DNA from 3 places in the Microbacterium sp. NPDC028030 genome. Region 1 is predicted to be linked to each of the others. Evidence: predicted binding sites of a transcription regulator. Region 1 holds the regulator's gene; each other region holds the start of a gene.
The links. Region 1 encodes LexA, which represses DNA repair genes until DNA is damaged. Its sites were predicted from a motif close to TCGAACANNTGTTCGA; they were not measured.

Region 1 (6,734 bases):
CTCGTGCCGCCGGGGTCACGATCCCGATCCTTCCCGGCATCATGCCGATCACCTCGCCCGCCCGGCTGAAGCGCGTGCTCGAGCTCACCGGAGAAGACCTCCCGAGCGAACTCGCGATCGCGCTCGACGTCGAGCCGACGGCGCCTGGCCGCCGCGAGATCGGGATCGAATGGGCCGCCCGGCTCGCCCGCGACGTCGTTGCCGGCGGCGCGCCCGGCGTGCACCTCTACGCGTTCAACCAGCACGAGACCGTCCTCACCGTCCTCGCAGAAGCCGGCATCCTCCCGGCTCTGCGCCACTGAGCCCCGCCGAAAGGAAAGACCATGACCGCATTCCCCGAGGGCACCATCCTCGGCTACCCCCGCATCGGCCGCCGCCGCGAGCTCAAGAAGGCCGTCGAGGCGTTCTGGGCGGGTCGCATCGACGAGCAGGAGTTGGAGCGCACCGCCTCCGAGTTGCGCGCTGCGACACGCGACCGTCTCGCTGCGCTCGGGCTCGGACGCGACGACTCGGCCATCCCGGAGTCGTTCTCGTACTACGATCAGGTCCTCGACGCCGCCGTGACCGTCGGCGCGATCCCTGCGCGCTTCGAGAGTCTGCGCGCCGCAGACGGCACCGTCGGTCTCGCCGCGTACTTCACGATCGCCCGTGGTGAGGGGGAGCGCGCGCCGCTCGAGATGACCAAGTGGTTCGACTCGAACTACCACTACCTGGTGCCCGAGATCGGTCCGGAGACGGTGTTCTCGCTCTCCAGCGACAGGCTGGTCAGGGAGGTCGCCGAGGGCGTCGCCTCCGGTTTCGTGACCCGTCCGGTGGTCGTCGGTCCGGTGACGCTGCTCGCGCTCGCGAAGGCGTCGGACGATGCCCCGGAGGGCTTCGACCCGCTCTCGCGCCTCGAGGATGTGCTCCCGGTGTATGTCGAGCTGCTCGCGAAGCTTCGGGCCGCAGGTGCGGAGTGGGTGCAGCTCGACGAGCCGGCGCTCGTGAGCGAGTCCCTCCCCGCGGGGGTCGCGCAGCTGTCGGAAGCGGCCGAGCGGGCTCTGGCCGTGCTCGGCGGTGCGAGCGATCGCCCGTCGATCCTGGTCGCCGCGCCGTACGCCGAGCTCGGAGCGGTGTTCCCCGTGCTGGCGGCGGCGCCGATCGAGGCCATCGCGGTCGACCTCGTGCGCGGGGGTGTTCCTGCCGCGGCAGCCGGGCTCGAGGGCAAGACCCTCGTCGGCGGTGTCGTCGACGGACACAACATCTGGCGCGGTGACCTCGCGAAGGCCTTCGGCGCGCTCGAAGACCTCCGTGCGCTCGGTGCGCCTGTCGCGGCCGCCACGTCGACCTCGCTGCTGCACGTGCCCCACGATGTCGCGGACGAGTCGCAGCTCGACGCTCGACTGGTCTCCTGGCTGGCGTTCGCGGACCAGAAGGTCGAGCAGGTCGGTGTGCTCGCCCGCGGTCTCGTGGCGGGACGGAGCGAGATCGCCGCGGAGCTCGACGCGGCATCCGCAGCACTCGCGGACCGTCTCGGCGCCCCCGGTGTGCGTGACGGAGCGGTGCGTCAGCGTGTGCTCGGCGATGCCGACTTCTCGCGGGTCTCCTACGAGGAGCGGGAGATCGCACAGGAAGCACTCGACCTTCCCGCCCTGCCGCTCACGACCATCGGCTCGTTCCCCCAGACCGGCGACATCCGTCGAGCGCGCGCCCGCTTCACACGCGGCGAGATCCCGGCAGAGGACTATGACGACTTCCTGCGCCGTGAGGTCGCCAGCGTGGTCTCGCTGCAGGAGGACCTCGGGCTCGACGTGCTGGTGCACGGCGAGCCGGAACGCAACGACATGGTCCAGTACTTCGCGGAGAACCTCGACGGCTTCGCGGTCACGGAGAACGGCTGGGTGCAGTCCTACGGCTCCCGTGCCACGCGTCCGTCGATCCTCTGGGGCGACGTGTCGCGACCCGCGCCGATCACGGTGGACTGGTCGAGCTACGCGCAGTCGTTGACGACGAAGCACATGAAGGGCATGCTCACGGGGCCCGTGACGATCCTCGCGTGGTCGTTCGTGCGCGACGACCAGCCACTCGGCGAGACCGCGAACCAGGTGGCTCTCGCCCTGCGTGACGAGATCACCGACCTCGAGAAGGCCGGTATCGCGATCATCCAGGTCGACGAACCCGCACTGCGCGAGCTCCTCCCGCTGAAGAAGGCCGACCAGCCCGCCTACCTCGACTGGTCGGTGGCGTCCTTCCGCCTCGCCACGGGCGGCGCAGCGGCCGGCACACAGGTGCACACGCACCTGTGCTACTCCGAGTTCGGCGTCGTGATCGATGCGATCCGCGCCCTGGATGCCGACGTGACCTCGATCGAGGCGGCCCGCAGCAGGATGGAGGTCGTCGCCGACATCGCGGAGGTCGGTTTCGACCACGGCATCGGGCCCGGCGTGTACGACATCCACTCGCCGCGCGTGCCCACGGTGGAGGAGGTCGAGTCGCTCCTGCGCCGGGCGGTGGAGGAGATCCCGACCCGTCAGCTCTGGGTGAACCCGGACTGCGGCCTGAAGACCCGTGGATACGACGAGACCACCGCGTCTCTGCGCAACATCGTCGAGGCGACCCGTCGTGTGCGTGAGGACGTGAACGTCACGGCCTGATTCCGCCTGTACCGCTCGAAGGCCCTCCCGGATCCCGGGAGGGCCTTCGTCGTGAAGCGTGAAGGGTCAGACGGCGCGGAGCACCGCCACGACCTTGCCCAGCACCACCGATTCGTCGCCGAGGATCGGTTCGAAGGAGGAGTTGCGGGGGAGGAGCCAGGTGTGGCCGTCGCGGCGGCGGAGCACCTTGACCGTGGCCTCGCCGTCGAGCATGGCGGCGACGATCTCGCCGTTCTCCGCATTGTTCTGCGAGCGGACGACCACCCAGTCGCCGTCGCAGATGGCGGCATCGATCATCGACTCGCCCGACACCTTGAGCATGAACAGGTCGCCTTTGCCGACGAGCTGCCGCGGGAGGGGGAAGATCTCCTCGACCTGCTGGTCCGCCGTGATCGGCACGCCGGCCGCGATCCGGCCCACCAGGGGGACGAGGGCGGCGTCTCCGACCGGCGTCGCCACGTCGGCCGGGTTCTCACCGCTCGCCCCGGGGAGATCGATCAGCACCTCCATGGCCCGCGTCTTGCCGGGGTCGCGGCGCAGGTAGCCGCTCAGCTCGAGCTGCCCCAGCTGGTGCGTCACGCTCGAGAGGGACTTGAGGCCGACGGCGTCTCCGATCTCGCGCATGCTCGGCGGGTAGCCGTGGTGCGCGATGGAGTTCTGGATGACCTCGAGGATCGCCATCTGCTTCGGGCTCAGGCTCTTGCGACGGCGCGTCCGCGGTGCCTCCGACTCGGGGGCCGAGTTCTCGCTCATGGTGCTCCTTAAGTGCGGTGATCCGACGTCGCTCTTCGAATGTCGGAGGCCCGTGGTGGGGTGTTCTTATCGAAACCGTATCCGAGAATCGGCGCGATCTGGTAGATCTGTTCGAGCGTGTCGCCCGAAAAGCGGAGGTGGTTTCGAAGAATACTTGACAGATGTTCGAACTCGAAGATATCTTCGGTACGTAGCTTCGCATTCACGGCTCCCGGCCGAGTCGGGAATGCGAACGCTACGCCAACTTCCCCGAGGCTCCGGCCGAGGGACAGGCTAAGGAGCACGACATGAGCAGCATCAGCTTCAGCACCGCAGCGATCATCCCGGCGCAGGCTCGTCCGGCCACGCGACTCCGACTGACCGCGCGTGGACGTGGCGTGCTGCTCGCTCTCGCCTCCCTCCCTCTGGCCGCCGGCATCGCGTTCGCGGCACTCAGCGGAGGCAGCGCCGCCGCCTCCGGTGCGGACACCGCCGTCGCGGCGGTCGAGACCGTGACGGTCATGCCGGGAGACACTCTCTGGTCGATCGCCACCGCCGTCGCTCCGAACTCCGACCCCCGTGACGTCATCGGCGAGATCAGCCGCATGAACCTGCTGCGCAGCGGTGGACTCCAGGTCGGGCAGGAGCTCGCGATCCCGGCGGAGTACGCGGACTGAGGCGGCGCGGGAGACGAGGCGACGTTTCGTCATCCGCCCGACCAGCCGCTTAACATGGGGAGGGTGACCCTCTCCCTCAATGATCTTCCTCTTCGTGATGATCTTCGCGGTCTGACGCCCTACGGTGCACCGCAGGCGCCCCTCCCGATCGCGTTGAACGTGAACGAGAACACGCATCCGATCCCGGATGCCGTCGCGAGCGACATCCTCGACGACATCGCGGTGGCGATCCACGAGGTCAACCGGTACCCCGACCGGGAGTTCACGGCACTTCGCGAGGCCTTCGCCGAGTATTTGGGGCACGGCCTCTCCGCCGACCAGATCTGGGCAGGGAACGGTTCGAACGAGGTGCTCCAGCACATCCTCCAGGCCTTCGGAGGGCCGGGGCGCACCGCGTTCGGCTTCGCACCCACCTACTCGATGTACCCGCTCATCACGCAGGGCACCGGTGCCCGTTGGATCGCAGGCACGCGGCAGCCCGACTACACGATCACCCCCGAGGAAGCCGCGGAGCAGGTGCGCGCCGCCGACCCCGACGTGATCATCCTGTGCACGCCCAACAACCCCACGGGCACTCCGCTCGGACTCGATGTGGTCGAGGCCGTGTACGAGGCCGCCCGGGGGATCGTGATCGTGGATGAGGCGTACCAGGAGTTCGCACCGCACGACGCGCCCTCGGCCTTGACGCTCCTCGAAGGGCGTCCTCGCCTCGCGGTCTCCCGCACGATGAGCAAGGCCTTCGCCTTCGCCGGCGCCCGTGTCGGATATCTGGCGGCCGATCCCACGTTCATCGATGCACTGCGCCTGGTGCGCCTGCCGTATCACCTGAGTGCGCTCACGCAGGCGGCCGCCGTCGCGGCACTGCGCAACGCCGACGTCATGCTCGGGATGGTCGAGGAGATCGTCGAGCAGCGCGACCGGATCACCGCGACTCTCGAAGCGCTCGGCTACACCCCGCACGAGTCGTGGTCGAACTTCGTCCTGTTCGGCGGGGTGGCGGATCCGCACTCGACGTGGCAGCAGCTGTACGACCGCGGTGTGCTGGTGCGCGATGTCGGGATCCCCGGACACCTCAGGGTGAGCGCGGGCACCGAGGCCGAGACCACGGCGTTCCTCGACGCTCTCGCCTCGATAGGATCGGCATCATGAGCACCCCCGGAACGACACCGCGCACCGCCAGCCGCGTCCGCAGCACGTCGGAGTCAACCGTCGAGCTCGAGCTGAACCTCGACGGCACGGGTGCGAGCCGCATCGACACCTCGGTGCCCTTCTTCGACCACATGCTCACGGCCTTCGCGAAGCACTCGCTCACCGACCTCACCGTGCGCGCTTCGGGCGACACCGACATCGACGCGCACCACACCGTGGAAGACGTCTCCATCGTGCTCGGACAGGCGATCCTCGAGGCTCTCGGCGACAAGTCGGGGATCTCCCGCTACGGTGACGCGCTCGTGCCGCTGGACGAGGCTCTCGCGCAGGCGGTCGTCGACATCTCCGGACGCCCGTACCTCGTTCACACGGGCGAGCCCGCGGGGTTCGAGCACCACCTGGTCGGGGGGCACTTCACGGGGTCGCTGGTGCGTCACTCGTTCGAGGCCATCACGTTCAACGCGGCGTTGACGGTGCACGTGCGCGTGCTGGGCGGACGCGACCCGCATCACATCGCCGAGGCGGAGTACAAGGCCTTCGCCCGGGCGTTCCGCCAGGCCAAGGCTCTGGATCCGCTGGTCGATGGCATACCCTCCACCAAGGGGGCACTGTGAGCAGGACGCCCCGGGTCGCGGTCTTCGACTACGAGTCGGGCAATGTCCACTCCGCGGTCAAGGCGCTGGCCGCGGCCGGAGCGGATGCGGTGCTGACGCGCGATCGCACGGCGGCGCTCGAGGCCGATGGACTCCTGGTTCCGGGCGTCGGTGCGTTCCAAGCCGTCCGCGATGCGCTGCATGCGCACGGCGGCGACGAGATCATCGACCGTCGGCTGGCCGGAGGCCGCCCGGTGATGGGCATCTGCGTCGGCATGCAGGTCCTCTTCGCGCACGGCGTCGAGCGAGGGCACGACACGGAGGGCTTGGGGGAGTGGCCGGGAGCCGTCACCGAGCTCAATGCGCCGGTGCTTCCCCACATGGGGTGGAACACGGTCGCGCCCGGAGCCGACAGCGTCCTGTTCCGCGGACTCGAGGAGGAGCGCTTCTACTTCGTGCACTCCTACGCGGCGCAGTCCTGGGAGCTCGACGTCATCCCCCCGTTCCCCGAGCCTGTCCTCACCTGGACGACGTACGGCGATCCGTTCCTCGCAGCCGTCGAGAACGGGCCGTTGTCGGCGACGCAGTTCCACCCGGAGAAGTCGGGTGAAGCGGGCATCCAACTGCTGCGCAACTGGGTCGGGAGTCTCTGACCCCGACCGTCGACGTCATCCGTTTTGTCAGCCGCCCGTCGGCCGACTACCCTCGGTTCTCGTGCCCGGTCCGGGCCGCAGACCTTCCCGATGCAAGGACCCCATGAACGACTTCGCGCAGTCCCCCTCGCTCACGCTCCTTCCCGCGGTCGATGTCGCCGGGGGCAAGGCCGTCCGCCTGACCCAGGGTGAGGCCGGCTCCGAGACGAGCTACGGCGACCCGCTCGACGCCGCAGGGGAGTGGGCAGCGCAGGGCGCGAAGTGGATCCACCTCGTCGACCTCGACGCGGCGTTCGG
Region 2 (6,734 bases), on a different contig from region 1:
TGCGCGTGCACCCAGACGAAGGCCGCGTAGCAGTCCTCCACGCCTGCGGGGTAGGGGTCTTCCGGGGCGAGGCGGTACTCCACGTTCACCGCGACCACCCCGTGCTCGGCCACGATGTCGACGACACGGCCGGTCTCCCACGAGCGGTGACCGACGATCATCCCGCCGCCGTGGATGTTCACGAACGCGGGAAGCGTGTCCCCGCTGGACCCCGCGGGGCGGAACACCGTGATCTCGATGTCGGGTGCTCCGGCGGGACCGGGGATGACACGGTCCTCCCAGTCGATGGCGCGGCCCGCGATGACGGTGTCGTTGTCGGGGAACATGCGGTCCGTTCCCTCCCGCGGCAGGGTCTCGCGGGTCAGCGGCGGCTGCGGGTTCTTCGCGAGCTCGTCGAGCACGGCCTGCACCTCGGGGTCGAAGGGCACGGGGGCGACGGTCGGGTGTCCGGCGGCGATGGCGGTCATGGTTCTCCTTGCAGGCGTGTCGGGGTGTCGGCGGGTCAGGGGCCTTCGGGGTCGACGACCCCGCGGTCGGCCCAGAACGGCTCGACGAGGCGGCGCAGTTCCTCCACCCCGAGGCGGTCGACCAGGGCGAGGGCGTCGAGGTTGGCGCGCAGCTGCTCGATGCTCGAGGCGCCGAACAGCGTCGTGGTGAGCGCGGGGTGCGTGAGCGTGAACGCGATGCCGAGCTGCGCCGGGGACACGCCCAGCGACGACGCGACGTCCGCGAAAGCCGGCACGTCGGCGATGATCCGCTCCCGGATGTCGCCGGGGTCGCGGCCGATCTGCCGGTCGCCGTTCACCTTCCCGGCCAGCACGCCGCCCTCGAGACAGTCGGAGGCCTGCAGGGTCAGCCCCTGGTCCCACAGCCGTGCGAAGGGTTCGCCGTCGGGGATCGAGCGCCGTGAGACGCTGTACTTCAGCTGCGCGATCTGCGGTCCGGCGACGCCCTCGACTGCGGCGATGTCGATCAGGGTCTGGATGCTCGATGCCGACCAGTTGTTCACGCCCCAGGCGCGGATGAGGCCGGCGTCCTGGAGGCGGGCGAGGTCGAGCACGAGCTCGCGCAGGTCGAGGTCGTCGCGGCGCAGGTCGCCCAGGATCACGAGGTCGGCGTGCTCGACGCCGACGCGCATCAGGGCGTTCTCGAGCTGCGGGCGGAACCCGTCGTCGCCGAACGCCTCGAGCCACAGCTTCGACGACAGCAGCCACTCGTCGCGGCGCAGACCTGCCGCGCGCACCATGGCCGAGAAGATCACGTCGGTGAACACGGGCGGGGCGCCTGGCGCGGAGTACACGCCGACGTCGAAGAGGTTCACGCCGCGGTCCGTGGCCTCGCGCAGCATGGCGACCGCGTCGGCGAAGTCCATCCGGTCGTACGTGTGCCAGGAGCCGAGCGAGAACAGCGCGGCGTCGATGCCGCTGCGGCCGATCTCGCGGCGGGGCAGGAGGGGAGTGGTCACGGTCGTCGTCCTCACAGTCTCGGGTCGATGACGGCCTTGACCTCATCGAGATGGTGCATGTCGGCGATCTTCGTCGAGGCGTCGGCGAGGCCGACCGGGGTGCTGAAGAGGTCGTCCCACGGGAAGCGGTCGGCGAAGGCGGTGAAGAAGTCGATCGCACGGGAGTAGTCCGAGATGTCGCCGTTGAGCGAGCCGACCACGGTGAGCTCCTTGCCCATGATGGTGCTGAGGGGGAAACCATCGCCTGCGGGCCCGGTGGAGCCGACGATCGCGATGGTTCCGCGCTGTGCCGCCATCCCGATCGCGTCGGGGCCGACACTCGGGGCGCCGGCGAAATCGAACACGTGGTCGGCGCCGCGACCGCCGGTGAGCGCCATGACCTGGTCGACCACCGGTCCGTCGCGGAAGTCGACGACCGCGTCGGCTCCGAACCGTCCGGCGAGTGCGAGCCGGGACGCGGGTGCCCCGACCGTGATCACTTGGCCGGCGCCGGAGATCTTCGCGACGGCGGTGGCGAAGATCCCGAGGGCGCCTGCGCCCTGCACGACCACGCTCGACCCTGGTCGGAGGCGACCTGCGCGTTCGAACGCGCGCAGCACCGTCTTGGCTGCGCAGCCCGCCATCGACGCCCAGGTGTCCTTCACGGATGCGGGGAGCAGCAGCTTGGCAGCTCCGGGGGTGACGTAGGCGTACTCCGAGAGCCCGGCGGTGGCGAACGGGGGCACATCGGCGCGTTGCAGGAAGCCGTACCCGCGGTGCGCGCACGCGACGGGTTCGCGCAATACCACGCATCCGTGACACTCGCCGCACGTCGACTCGGACCAGCCGATGCGGTCGCCGGGGGCGAGCGGGCGTCCGAGGGCGTCTCTCGCGTCCGGCCCGGTGGCGACGATCTCGCCGACCATCTCGTGGCCGAGCACCATCGGGAGCATGCCGGGGAACGTCATCCGCCCCTCCCAGATCTCGATGTCGGTGCCGCACAGCGTGGTGCAGGCGATGCGCACGAGGGCAGCGCCCGGTTCGATCTCCGAGGGGAGCGGAAGGTCCTGCAGGGTGAGTGGCTCGCCGTGCGCGGTGAGCACCGCGGCGCGGGTCGTGCGCGGCAGGTCGGCGATGGTCGGCAGCTCGGTGGTGGGGACGGACATGGTTCTCCAGACGGCGGTGTCGGTCAGACCAGGAGCTGTCCGCCGTCGACGGCGACGGAGACCCCGGTGATGTGGCTGGCGGCGTCGCTCGCGAGGAAGACGACGAGGGGAGTGACCTGCTCGACGGCGGCGATCGCGCCGAGCGGGATGCGCGACTCCCAGGCCGCTCGCGCGTCGGGGTTCGAGGCGAAGTCGGCGGTCAGCGGGGTGAGCACCGGGCCGGGGGCGACGGCGTTGACCCGCACGCCGGAGGGCGCGAGCTCGATCGCGGCGGTGCGGGTCAGCGCGTCGACCGCGGCCTTGGTCGCCTCGTAGTGGCCGAGCCCTGGGGTGGGCTGCCTGGCGCCGATCGACGAGATGTTCACGATCGTGCCGCGCCCCGCCTCGGCGAACAGGGCGCCGAAGACGCGGAGCATGAGGAAGGTGCCCCGCACGTTGACATGGAGGGCCGTGTCGAACACGTCGACCGGGACCTCCTGCAGCGTGCCGCCGCCCGCGACGACACCCGCGTTGTTGACGAGCACGTCGATGCCGCCGCCGGCCGCGAGCAGCTCCGCCGCGGCGAGGACCGACGACTCGTCGGCGATGTCGAGGGGGAGTGCCGTCGCGCCGATCTCGGACGCGACGACGGCGGCGGCATCCGCGTTCACATCGCCGATGAAGACGTCGTCGCCGCTCTCGCGGAAGGCGGCGGCGATGCCGCGGCCGAGTCCGGATGCGCCTCCGGTGACGAGGATGCGGCGGGGGGATGCGGTCATGTTCGTCCTCACTGACGGCTGATCTGACGGGGGTGTCTCCGTTATATTCTACAAACATAGAAAAACACAACCCCGTGCGAAGAGATGGCGAAGGAGCCTTCATGCCCGAATCGACATATCCCCGGAAGTCCCTCCGCGTCGGCGGGAGTCCGGTGCCCCCTCTCGCCCTCGGGTCGTGGAACACCTGGGACCGGATGGGGCCGGACGAGGCTGTCGCCCTGATCCGTCGAGCGGTCGACCTCGACGCCGGGTTCTTCGACGTGGCGTACTACAACATGGGGCCGCATGCCGAGAACTCGAAGACCGACATCCTCTTCGGCCAGGCGCTGCGGGCGAGCGGTGTCGACCGCGCCGACATCGTGCTGTGCGGCAAGCTCTGGCTGTGGGACTGGCCGAACCAGGGGTTCCGCGCGCAACTCGTCGAGTCGCTGCAGCGCGCGGGGCTCGACCGCTTCGACACGCTCGTCGTGGGGGACTATCTCGACGCCCCCGACATGCCGCGACTCGTCACGGAGGTGAACGAACTGATCGCCGAGGGGTTCGTCGACTCCTGGGGCATCAACAACTGGCGGATCGAGCACACGCGGGAGGCGCTCGCCGAGGCTGCGGAACAGGGTGCGGCCGGGCCGGTCTTCGCGCAGCTGAAGTACGGCATCGCCCGTCGATCGATGGCCGAGGGCGACGCCTACGGTCCGTTGTTCGCCGACGGGACGCTCACGCTCCAGGCGTCGGACGTGTTCGAGGGCGGCATCCTCGCCACCGGGCGCGCGCCCGAGCGCAAGATCGGCGCCGACGTGGGCGGCATCCGGGAGCAGATCGCCGCCGTGTTCCCCGAGGTGGCGCGCATCGCGGGGGAGTTCGGCGTCACGCCGGCCGCGCTCGGCATCGCCTTCTGCCTCACCAATCCCGCCACCGCGAACGTGCTGTTCGGCGCCTCGCGGCTCTCGCAGCTGGAGCAGAACCACGCGGCTCTCGCCCTCGCCCGCGATCACGGAGCCGAGGTGCGCGATGCGCTCGCCGCATGCTGGGTCGATCGGGATGTGCGTGCCGACGGCGTCTGGTGAGGAGCGCGGGCTGCGACCGGATCCTGCGCATCGGTTCGACGTGCGCGGCTAGTGCGCGCCGCCGAACTCGATCATCGCCACGCCGGCCGCGATGAGCGCGACGCCGATCGCCATCATGAGGGAGAAATGGTCCTTGAAGATCACGCGGCCCAGGACCGCGGTCAGCGCGACCCCGGCGGCCGCCCAGACGCCGTAGGCGACACCCACCGGCATCCCCAGCGCGAGGATCGTGCCGAGCAGCGTGAAGGCCGCGAGGTATCCGATCGCGATCACGGGGAGCCAGCGCTTGCGCCGGAGTCCTTCGGATGCGCGCAGGCTCAGGGTCGCGGTGACCTCGCTGGCGATCGCGAGGGCGAGCAAGAGCCAGATCATGGGGTGGCCTCCGTCGACTCGCGTGCATGCGAGCCGAGCTCGACCAGCAGCACACCGACCACGATCACGCCGACGCCGATCAGCTGCACGGGGCCGAGGACCTCGCCGAACAGCACGGTGCCGAACACCGCGGTGAGCACGACGCCGACCGCCGACCAGATGCCGTAGGCGACGCCGACGGCCATGCCGCGGTCGAGCACGACCGAAAGCAGCCACAGCGAACCCGTGTAGCCGACCGCGACGACGATCAGCCACAGCGGATGCGTGAAGCCCTCGGCCGCGCGCAACGAGAGCGTCGCCGTGACCTCCAGCGCGATGGCGGTCAGGAGGGGCGGCCAGGCGGAGGGGCGCGGGCGGTCGATCATCACGGGCCTTTCGTGGAGGGGTCCGAGGAGGGGAACGTGCAGTGGTGGCGGGGGATTCCCTCTTCGGCGAGTGGGCGTGTGGGCGAGGAACGCGAGGAGGTGAGTGGGCGTGTGGGCGTGTGGGCGTGTGGGCGAGGAAGGCGGGCATGTGTGAGGCGGGTGTTCGATCGTCTCGGTTGCCGGTGAACGGGCCGTGTCGTCGAGGTTGGACAGTCCGTTTCGGCTCGAGGTTCGAGGCATGGCGGCATGCCGGAATGACTCGAACAAATCTTCGAATGTGTGCGGGATTCCCGATAGAATCGAGTCATGTCGAAGTTGGCCGCGTTGCACGAGGCGATGTCCCGCCTCGATGAGGCGTGGGCAGACGCCGATGCGTCCGGCGAGTTGTCCCGGCAGCAGCTGATCGCCGTGAGTGCATCCCTCGGGGTGTTGCAGAGGCGGCTGGATGCGGTGCACATCGAGGTGGCCGCGTGTATCTCTCGCGAGTCTCGTCCCGAGCTGGGCGCCGAGAGCCTCGCGAAGCAACAGGGGTTCCGCAATCCGGCGACGATGATCGCAGCGACCGTCGGGGTCTCGCGCGGTGATGCCACGCGGCTGGTGAAGGTGGGCGAGGCCGTCGCGCCGCGGGCCGATCTCCTCGGCGCGCCGCTCCCGGCGAAGTACCCGGCCGTGCGGGAGGCGCTCGGCGCCGGCATGCTGAGCGCGCAGGTGGCGGCCTTGATCGTCGCTCTTCTGGACCGGTGTCGGGTGGCGGCCGGGGCGGTGCGTGTCGCCGAGGCGGAGCGGCTGCTGGTCGAGAAGGCAATCGGACTCGCGCTCGACGACGTGCGGAAGCTGATCGTGCGGGCGGAGGCATGGTTGGACCCGGACGGGGTGGAGCCGCGCCTGGAAGAGCAGCGCTCTCGTCGATCATTGACCATCCACGAGCGCGACGGGATGGTGCATCTGAATGCCATCCTCGATGCGGAGACGGCGGCTCCCGTCGTGACCGCCGTCCGGGGGTACGTGACCGCGGCGTTCGCCGCGCGGAAAGATGCTGCCGCCCCCGATGCGTGCGATGCCGACCGTCGTACGGTTCCGATGATCCAGGCCGACGCGCTCGCCGTGTTCGCCGCGCACGTGCTCGGATGTGAAGCCAAGGTGCCGCTGGCGGGTGCGACCGTCGTGGTGCGGATGAGCCTCGATGCCCTGGAGGCCGGCACCGGCTCCGCCGAGATCGATGGGATCGAACAGCCGGTCAGTATCGGCGCTGCACGGCGGATGGCCGCGGGTGGGGGAGTCATCCCGTGCGTGCTCGGCGCTGCGAGCGAAGTGCTCGACTGGGGGCGTGAGAAGCGCTTGTTCACGCGGTCGCAGCGGTTGGCGTTGGTGGAGCGGGATGGCGGATGCGCGATGTGCGGGTTGCCGCCGGAGATGACGAAGGCGCATCACATCCGGTGGTGGAAGCGCGACCGCGGACCGACGGACCTGTCGAACGGCGTGCTCTTGTGCGAGACGTGTCACCACCGCATCCACGACAACGGATGGGAGATCCGCGTCGACGGCGGTGGCGGGTGCGGGAGGGT
Region 3 (6,734 bases), on a different contig from region 1:
TGACCGCGGCCATCGCGCTGACCAGCAGGATCGGGTCGTTCACCGGCACCTGGGCGCCGTTGCGGATCGCGGCCTCGTTCGTGCCGCCGTACACGTCGTAGGTGCCCAGCACGTCGGCGATGAAGATGCCGTCGAAGGTCGCGCTCTCGAGCAGCTTCGCCAGATCCGTCCAGTACGAGATGGTGTTGTACTGCCGTGACCGGTCGTCCGGATGCCGCCACAGGCCAGACGACTGGTGGGCGACGCAGTTCATGTCGAAGGCGTTGAATCGGATCTGACGGGTCATGGGGTCCATGAAACGACAGGTCGCGTCACGGGGTCGAGTCTCCCCGACACGCACGGACACATTCCGGGGGCCGGGGGCGGCAGGCCGGGGCGGCAGGCCGGGGCGTCGGGCCGGGGCGTCGGGCCGGGGCGTCGGGCCGGGGCGTCGGGCCGGATGTCGGTACGGGTGTCGGCGGGGTGTCGGTACGGATGTCGGGCCGATGGACGGATGTCGGCGGGGTGCCGGTACGGATGTCGGACCGGTGGACGGATGTCGGGCCGTGTGACCGGTATCGGTCCGACATCCGTGCGGCCATCCGACATCTGTGCCGCGGGGTGGCGGTGCCGCGTGGCGGCGCGGGTGGGTGGCGGCGCGGCGGGGTGGCGGCGCGGTTCCGTCAGGTGCCGGTTCCGTCGTCGGGGCGGCGGGGACTCGGGTCGGGCGGCAGGATCTCGATGGGCTGTGCGGCCCTCCGCTGCGCGCGCCACCAGATGAAGAACCCGGTCGCGGTGAAGCCGCCGTAGAAGACGTACATGAGGCCCGTGGCGTAATACCCCGAGCTGAACAGGAGGGGCACCCCGACCACGTCGACGGCGATCCAGATGAGCCAGAACTCGGTCCACCCCTTGGCCATGCCGTATGTGGCGAGCAGCGACCCGACGAAGGTCCAGGCGTCGGCCCACACCGGCTCCCATGACCCGAGTGCCCGGAAGAGCGGCGTCAGTGCGACCGTGCCGACGATCATCACGGCCATGAGGCCGATGCGAGCGCGGGTCGGCGCCCACCTCGGCACGACCCGTCCGCCCTCCGCGTTGCGCCAGCGGATCCATCCGTAGATCGCGACGGCGATGAACATCACCTGCCGGCCGGCTTGCCCGAGCAGATGCGGCAGGGAGGGATCGGGACTCAGCGCGGAGCCCAGGAAGACGGTGAGCAGCAGGACGTTGCCGACGATGCCGACCGGCCAGGCCCACACTTTGCGCCGCATGCCCCCGAGGGCGCTCGCGAGACCGAAGGCGTTGCCGACGACCTCACGGACGAGGAGGGTCTGTCCGCCGGGAAGCACCCATTGCGAGGTGAAGGCGTCGACGAACCACTGCAGGAGGTCCATCGGATCAGGCGGCGGGGTTGGGGGACGGTCGATCGTCGAGCACGAGCTGCATCATGCTCAGATCGAGCCATCGGCCGAACTTGGCGCCCACCTGCGGCATCCGCCCGACCTCGACGAAGCCCAGTCGTTCATGGAGGGTGATGGAGGCGGCGTTCCCGCTCTCGATGCCGGCGATCATCGCGTGCATGCCCGCAGTTCTCGCGCGCTCGATCAGCGCCGTCATCAGAGCGGTGCCGATGCCGCGGCCGTGCTGGCCGTCGAGGACGTAGACGGAGTGCTCGACCGTGTGCCGGTAGCCGCTGTGCGGACGCCACTGCGCGTACGAGGCGTAGCCGAGCACGCCCGCGCCGTCGACCGCGACGATCACCGGGTAGCCGCGGGAGGTGCGGTCGGCGAGCCAGGCGACGCGGTCGGCGAGGTCGATCTCGTGCTCGTTCCAGATCGCGGTGGTGTGCAGCACCGCGTGGTTGTGGATCGCGGTGATCGTCTCGAGGTCGGCGGTCTCGGCATCCCTGATTCGGACGTCTGTCATCGGCGGATGGTCTCTCTTCTGCTGCACGGGGTGCGCATCGTGCTGCCGCGCTTCGGGTGCGCATCGCCGACGCTAGCAGGATGCCGGAACCCCGGATGCCGCGACCTCCAGAATATCGAAGATATGTTCTAAACTGGAGGCATGGCCAATCCGCATCTGACCCCGCTCCTCGAGGCCGTGGAGCGCCTCGAGAGCGCCTGGGCCGATGCCGGGAACGCGGCGGAGTTCACACGGACTCAACTGATCGAGGCTCACAGCGCGATGGGACTGGTGCAGCGTCGGCTCGACGGCATCCACGCCGAGCTCGCGGCGACCATCGCCCGTGAATCGCGGCCGGAACTGGGGGCGGCGAGCCTCGCGAAGGAACAGGGCTTCCGCACCCCGGCCACCATGATCGCCGCGACGACGGGCGGGTCCACGGGTGATGCGGCCCGGCTGGTGAAGGTGGGTGAGGCGACCGCGCCGCGGGCGAACCTCATCGGCGAGACTCTGCCGCCCCGGTACCCCCACGTGCAGCGCGCGATCGGCGAGGGTGCGCTCAGCGCGGCAGCGGCGGCATCGATCGTCACCCTGCTCGACCGTGCGCGGCTGAAGGTCGGCATCGAACGGATCGGGGAGGCCGAGCGCCTTCTGGTCGATCGGGCGGCGGGGCTGTCGCTCGACGACGTGCGCAAGCTGGTCGTGCACGCAGAGGCCTGGCTCGACCCCGACGGGGTGGCTCCGCGTGAGGACGAGGCGCGGTCGCGGCGTTCTCTGACGATGTTCGAGCGCGACGGGTCGCTGCACCTGACGCTGCAGACCGATGTCGCCTCCGGCGCTCCCGTGAAGGCGGCGATCCAGGCGTACGTCACCGCGACGTTCCAGGCGCGAGCGCACGTGCTCGATCCCGAGGCCCCCGATGCCGACCGGCGCTCGGTCGCGATGCTGCAGGCCGATGCGCTCGCCGAGATCTGCGCGCATGTGAGCGGATGCGACAACGGCGGGCTTCCGGTGTCCGGCGCGACCGTCGTCGTGCGCGTCGGGCTCGATGACCTGACCGCCGGCACCGGCTTCGCGACGGTCGACGGTGTCGACGAGCCGGTCAGCATCTCCGCGTGTCGTCGGATGGCGGCCGGCGGGGGCGTCATCCCGGCCGTCCTCGGCGGTGCCGGTGAGATTCTCGAGTGGGGCCGCGAGAAGCGCCTGTTCACCCGAGCCCAGCGGCTGGCGCTCGTGGAGCGTGACGGCGGATGCGTGATGTGCGGGCTGCCTCCGCAGCTGACCAGGGCGCATCATCTGCGGTGGTGGCAGCGGGACACCGGGCCGACCGATCTCGACAACGGTGTGCTGCTCTGCGAGAGCTGTCATCACCGCATCCACGACAACGACTGGGAGATCAGGATCGAAGGATGCGGGTTCACCGCGCGGGTGTGGCTGATCCCGCCGCCGACCGTGGATCCGCACCGCAGACCGAGGCTCGGGGGCAGGGCCCGCTACGACATCGCGGCGTGAGGGTGAGCGTGGGCGCGTCCGCGTCAGACGTGCACGTCGGCGGGCGATTCCTCGCCCTCGTGGAAGTTCGGCTCCTTGCCGAACAGCTTCGCGATACCCAGCACGATCCCGACGATGAGCAGCCCCAGGATGAGACCGGCGATCGCGGAGATGATCGTGTCGACGATCCAGACGACGACGGGGCCGAGGCCGTGGAGCGCGTGCTCCACCGCGTGCAGCACATCGACCGGGAAGTGCCAGCCGACCTCTCCCAGGTTCACGAGCACGAGGTGGCCGCCGACCCAGAGCATCGCGACTGTGCCGAGGACGCTGATGAAGCGGAACACCGCGGGCATGGAGCGCACGATCCTGGTGCCGGTATGGCGCACGCGTCGCACCGAGTTCTTCGCCATCTTCAGCCCGATGTCGTCGATCTTCACCAGCAGCGCCACCGCGCCGTAGACCACACCCGTCATCAGAAGCGCGATCACCGCGAGGATGGCGAGGGTGGCCCAGACATCGAGCCCCTTCTCGAGGCTCGCCAGCGAGATGAGCATGATCTCGGTCGACAGGATCAGGTCGGTGCGCACCGCGCCCAGGACCAGCTTCTTCTCATCGCGGGCGCCCTCGTCGGCGTGGCCGTGCTGCACGCCGAACCACTCCAGCACCTTCTCGGCGCCCTCGAAGCACAGGTACGTTCCGCCGAGGATCAACAGATAGGGGAGCACCCACGGCGCGAACGCGGTGAGCAGCAGCGCCGCCGGGATGATGATGAGGAACTTGTTCGCGAGCGAGCCGAGCGCGATCTTGCCGACCACGGGCAGCTCGCGCGCCGGGGTGATGCCCTGCACGTACTGCGGCGTGACCGCGGCGTCGTCGATCACGACGCCCGCCGCCTTGGCCGAGGCCTTCATCGCGGCGCTCAGGATGTCGTCGACGACGGCGAGCAGTCCTACGGACATGTGGTTCCCCTCGGGCGGTGTGCAGTGCGGAGCAACTCTATCGACTCGGCAGAAACTCACAGCGCGCTCCCAGGCCTGCGGGACCAAAACGGCGCCATCGACGGTTCTCCTCTATGACGCCGCAGCCAGCGACGTCGGACAAGGAGTCAGATCATGTCGAACGACTACGGCAAGACCCCCGAGGCCGTCAGCGGCCTCACCCCGCTGCAGTACGAGGTGACGCAGCAGGACGCGACCGAACCGCCGTTCCGCAACGCGTACTGGAACAACCACGACGACGGCATCTACGTCGACGTCGTCTCCGGCGAGCCGCTGTTCTCGTCGACCGACAAGTTCGACAGCGGCACCGGTTGGCCGAGCTTCACCAAGCCGATCGACGCGGATGCCGTGACCACGCGCACCGACCGCTCGCTGTGGATGAAGCGCACCGAAGCGCGCTCCGCGGTCGCCGACAGCCACCTCGGGCACGTCTTCGACGACGGCCCCCGCGCCGACGGAGGGCTGCGTTACTGCATGAACTCCGCCGCGCTCCGCTTCATCCCGGCGGAAAACCTCGAGCAGGAGGGGTACGGTCGCTACAGCCCCCTCTTCGCGCAGACACCCCCCGCCGCGACCACCGACACCTCCGAGGAGCAGTCATGACCGACACCGGAACCATCACCCGTACACCTGGGACCGAGACCGCCGTCCTCGCCGGCGGTTGTTTCTGGGGCATGGAAGACCTGATCCGCCGCCAGCCCGGCGTGCTCGACACCCGCGTCGGCTACACCGGCGGTTCGAACGACCACGCGACCTACCGCAACCACCCCGGTCACGCCGAGGCCGTGGAGATCGTGTTCGACCCGACCAAGACGACGTACCGCGACATCCTCGCGTTCTTCTTCCAGATCCACGACCCGTCGACGAAGGACCGTCAGGGCAACGACATCGGCTCGAGCTACCGTTCCGCGATCTTCCCGCTCACTCCCGAGCAGGAGGCGGTCGCACGCGACACGATCGCCGACGTCGACGCTTCGGGCCTGTGGCCGGGCAAGGCCGTCACCACGATCGAGCCCGCCGGTCCGTTCTGGCAGGCCGAGGAGGAGCACCAGGACTACCTGATCAAGTACCCCAACGGCTACACCTGCCACTTCCCGCGTGCGGGATGGGTGCTGCCCAAGCGGGACGAAGCCGTCGTCTGACCCCAGGCGACCGCTACACCTCTGACAGGAAGGCCACCGCGGCCTCCTTGAAGTCCCGCGAACCCGGAGCGTTGAAGTGATTCCGGTTCGGGATCTCGAAGAAGCGACCGTCGGGGGCCGCGTCCGCCAAGGCGCGCGAGCCCTCGATGATCGCATCCTTCGAACCGGTGGCGAAGAGGATCGGTCGGATCGGCGCGTCCGAGGGATCGGGGTCGATCATCCCGGATGAGCGCATCCCCTCCGCGAGGGCGACCAGCGCTTGCAGGTCGTTCCCCGGTACCCGCTCCGTCAGGGCGATGTAGTTCTGCGTCGTCGCGTCGGCGACCGGGGTGCCGTCGCTGATGTAGGCGCGCACCTGGTCGAGATCGAGCCGGGCGAGCGGGATGCCGTCCGGCACGCCGCCGAGGACCGCGCGCCCGATGCGGTGCGGGAGTTCACGCACGACCTCCCAGCCCACGCGCGCGCCGAGCGAGTACCCGACGTAGACCGCATCGTCAACGAGGTACGTGTCCATGACGGTCTCGACATCGGTCACGAGCGTCCGGATGCGGTAGCCGACCGGGTCGTGCGGCTTCTCGCTGAGCCCGTGCCCGCGCTGGTCGAGCGCCAGCACGCGGTACCCGGCCCGAAGCAGCTCGCGCACCCAGCCGGTCAGCACCCAGTTGTCACGCGCGTTGGATGCGAAGCCGTGCACGATCACCACGACGGGCGCGTCGAGTTCGCCCCAGGTGTACGTCGCGAGGCGGGTGCCGTCGGCCGCGTACACGTGCTGCGGGTCGGGCATGCGGTTCAGGTCGGAGAGGGGGACGGCCACGTCTCCATCTTGGCCCTCCCGCCCGCCGCGGGGTCCGCGCAGCACGCCGAAGCCGATGACCCGGGTGCCGGGATCGGTCGCCTCGAACGCCGAGACCCCCTCCTGCAGTGCGCGGGAGGGGGTCTCGGCGAAAATGCGTTGTCTCGATGTGCCGCCGTCGATCAGACGCGGTCGCGCAGCGCCGCTCCGAGCTCAGCATCCACGTTCGTCCAGTACTGGAAGAACCGCTCGCGGATCTCGTCGATCGTGATCGAACGGCCCTGACCGGTCAGCGTCTCGAGGAATCGGACGCGCTGCTCGCCGTCGAAGACCTCGCGATACAGGGTCCCGGCCTGGCCGAAGTCGTCATCCTCGGCGTGCAGGGTCGCCGCCGAGCGCATGAGCTCGCCGTCGGCCTCC

Region 2: AB0E56_RS14915 (DUF222 domain-containing protein) is a predicted target of LexA. The motif match lies at 5,429-5,444, and genes of this name have one in related genera.
Region 3: AB0E56_RS03745 (DUF222 domain-containing protein) is a predicted target of LexA. The motif match lies at 2,024-2,039, and genes of this name have one in related genera.

Annotation. Positions count from the first base shown of each region.
Region 1 is NZ_JBEZXF010000004.1:33,419-40,152, reverse strand. Features, by position in the region: gene AB0E56_RS18270 (methylenetetrahydrofolate reductase) at 1-302, shown strand, start outside; gene metE (5-methyltetrahydropteroyltriglutamate--homocysteine S-methyltransferase) at 324-2,633, shown strand; gene lexA (transcriptional repressor LexA) at 2,700-3,386, opposite strand; gene AB0E56_RS18255 (LysM peptidoglycan-binding domain-containing protein) at 3,674-4,042, shown strand; gene AB0E56_RS18250 (histidinol-phosphate transaminase) at 4,097-5,191, shown strand; gene hisB (imidazoleglycerol-phosphate dehydratase HisB) at 5,188-5,805, shown strand; gene hisH (imidazole glycerol phosphate synthase subunit HisH) at 5,802-6,437, shown strand; gene priA (bifunctional 1-(5-phosphoribosyl)-5-((5-phosphoribosylamino)methylideneamino)imidazole-4-carboxamide isomerase/phosphoribosylanthranilate isomerase PriA) at 6,541-6,734, shown strand, end outside.
Region 2 is NZ_JBEZXF010000003.1:91,032-97,765, reverse strand. Features, by position in the region: gene AB0E56_RS14950 (alpha/beta hydrolase) at 1-467, opposite strand, end outside; gene AB0E56_RS14945 (aldo/keto reductase) at 503-1,465, opposite strand; gene AB0E56_RS14940 (zinc-binding dehydrogenase) at 1,477-2,610, opposite strand; gene AB0E56_RS14935 (SDR family NAD(P)-dependent oxidoreductase) at 2,634-3,368, opposite strand; gene AB0E56_RS14930 (aldo/keto reductase) at 3,470-4,432, shown strand; gene AB0E56_RS14925 (SMR family transporter) at 4,481-4,804, opposite strand; gene AB0E56_RS14920 (multidrug efflux SMR transporter) at 4,801-5,169, opposite strand; gene AB0E56_RS14915 (DUF222 domain-containing protein) at 5,476-6,734, shown strand, end outside.
Region 3 is NZ_JBEZXF010000001.1:756,365-763,098, forward strand. Features, by position in the region: gene AB0E56_RS03730 (LLM class flavin-dependent oxidoreductase) at 1-286, opposite strand, end outside; gene pnuC (nicotinamide riboside transporter PnuC) at 663-1,376, opposite strand; gene AB0E56_RS03740 (N-acetyltransferase family protein) at 1,381-1,908, opposite strand; gene AB0E56_RS03745 (DUF222 domain-containing protein) at 2,050-3,399, shown strand; gene AB0E56_RS03750 (DUF808 domain-containing protein) at 3,423-4,340, opposite strand; gene msrB (peptide-methionine (R)-S-oxide reductase MsrB) at 4,494-4,982, shown strand; gene msrA (peptide-methionine (S)-S-oxide reductase MsrA) at 4,979-5,521, shown strand; gene AB0E56_RS03765 (alpha/beta hydrolase) at 5,535-6,335, opposite strand; gene AB0E56_RS03770 (catalase) at 6,497-6,734, opposite strand, start outside.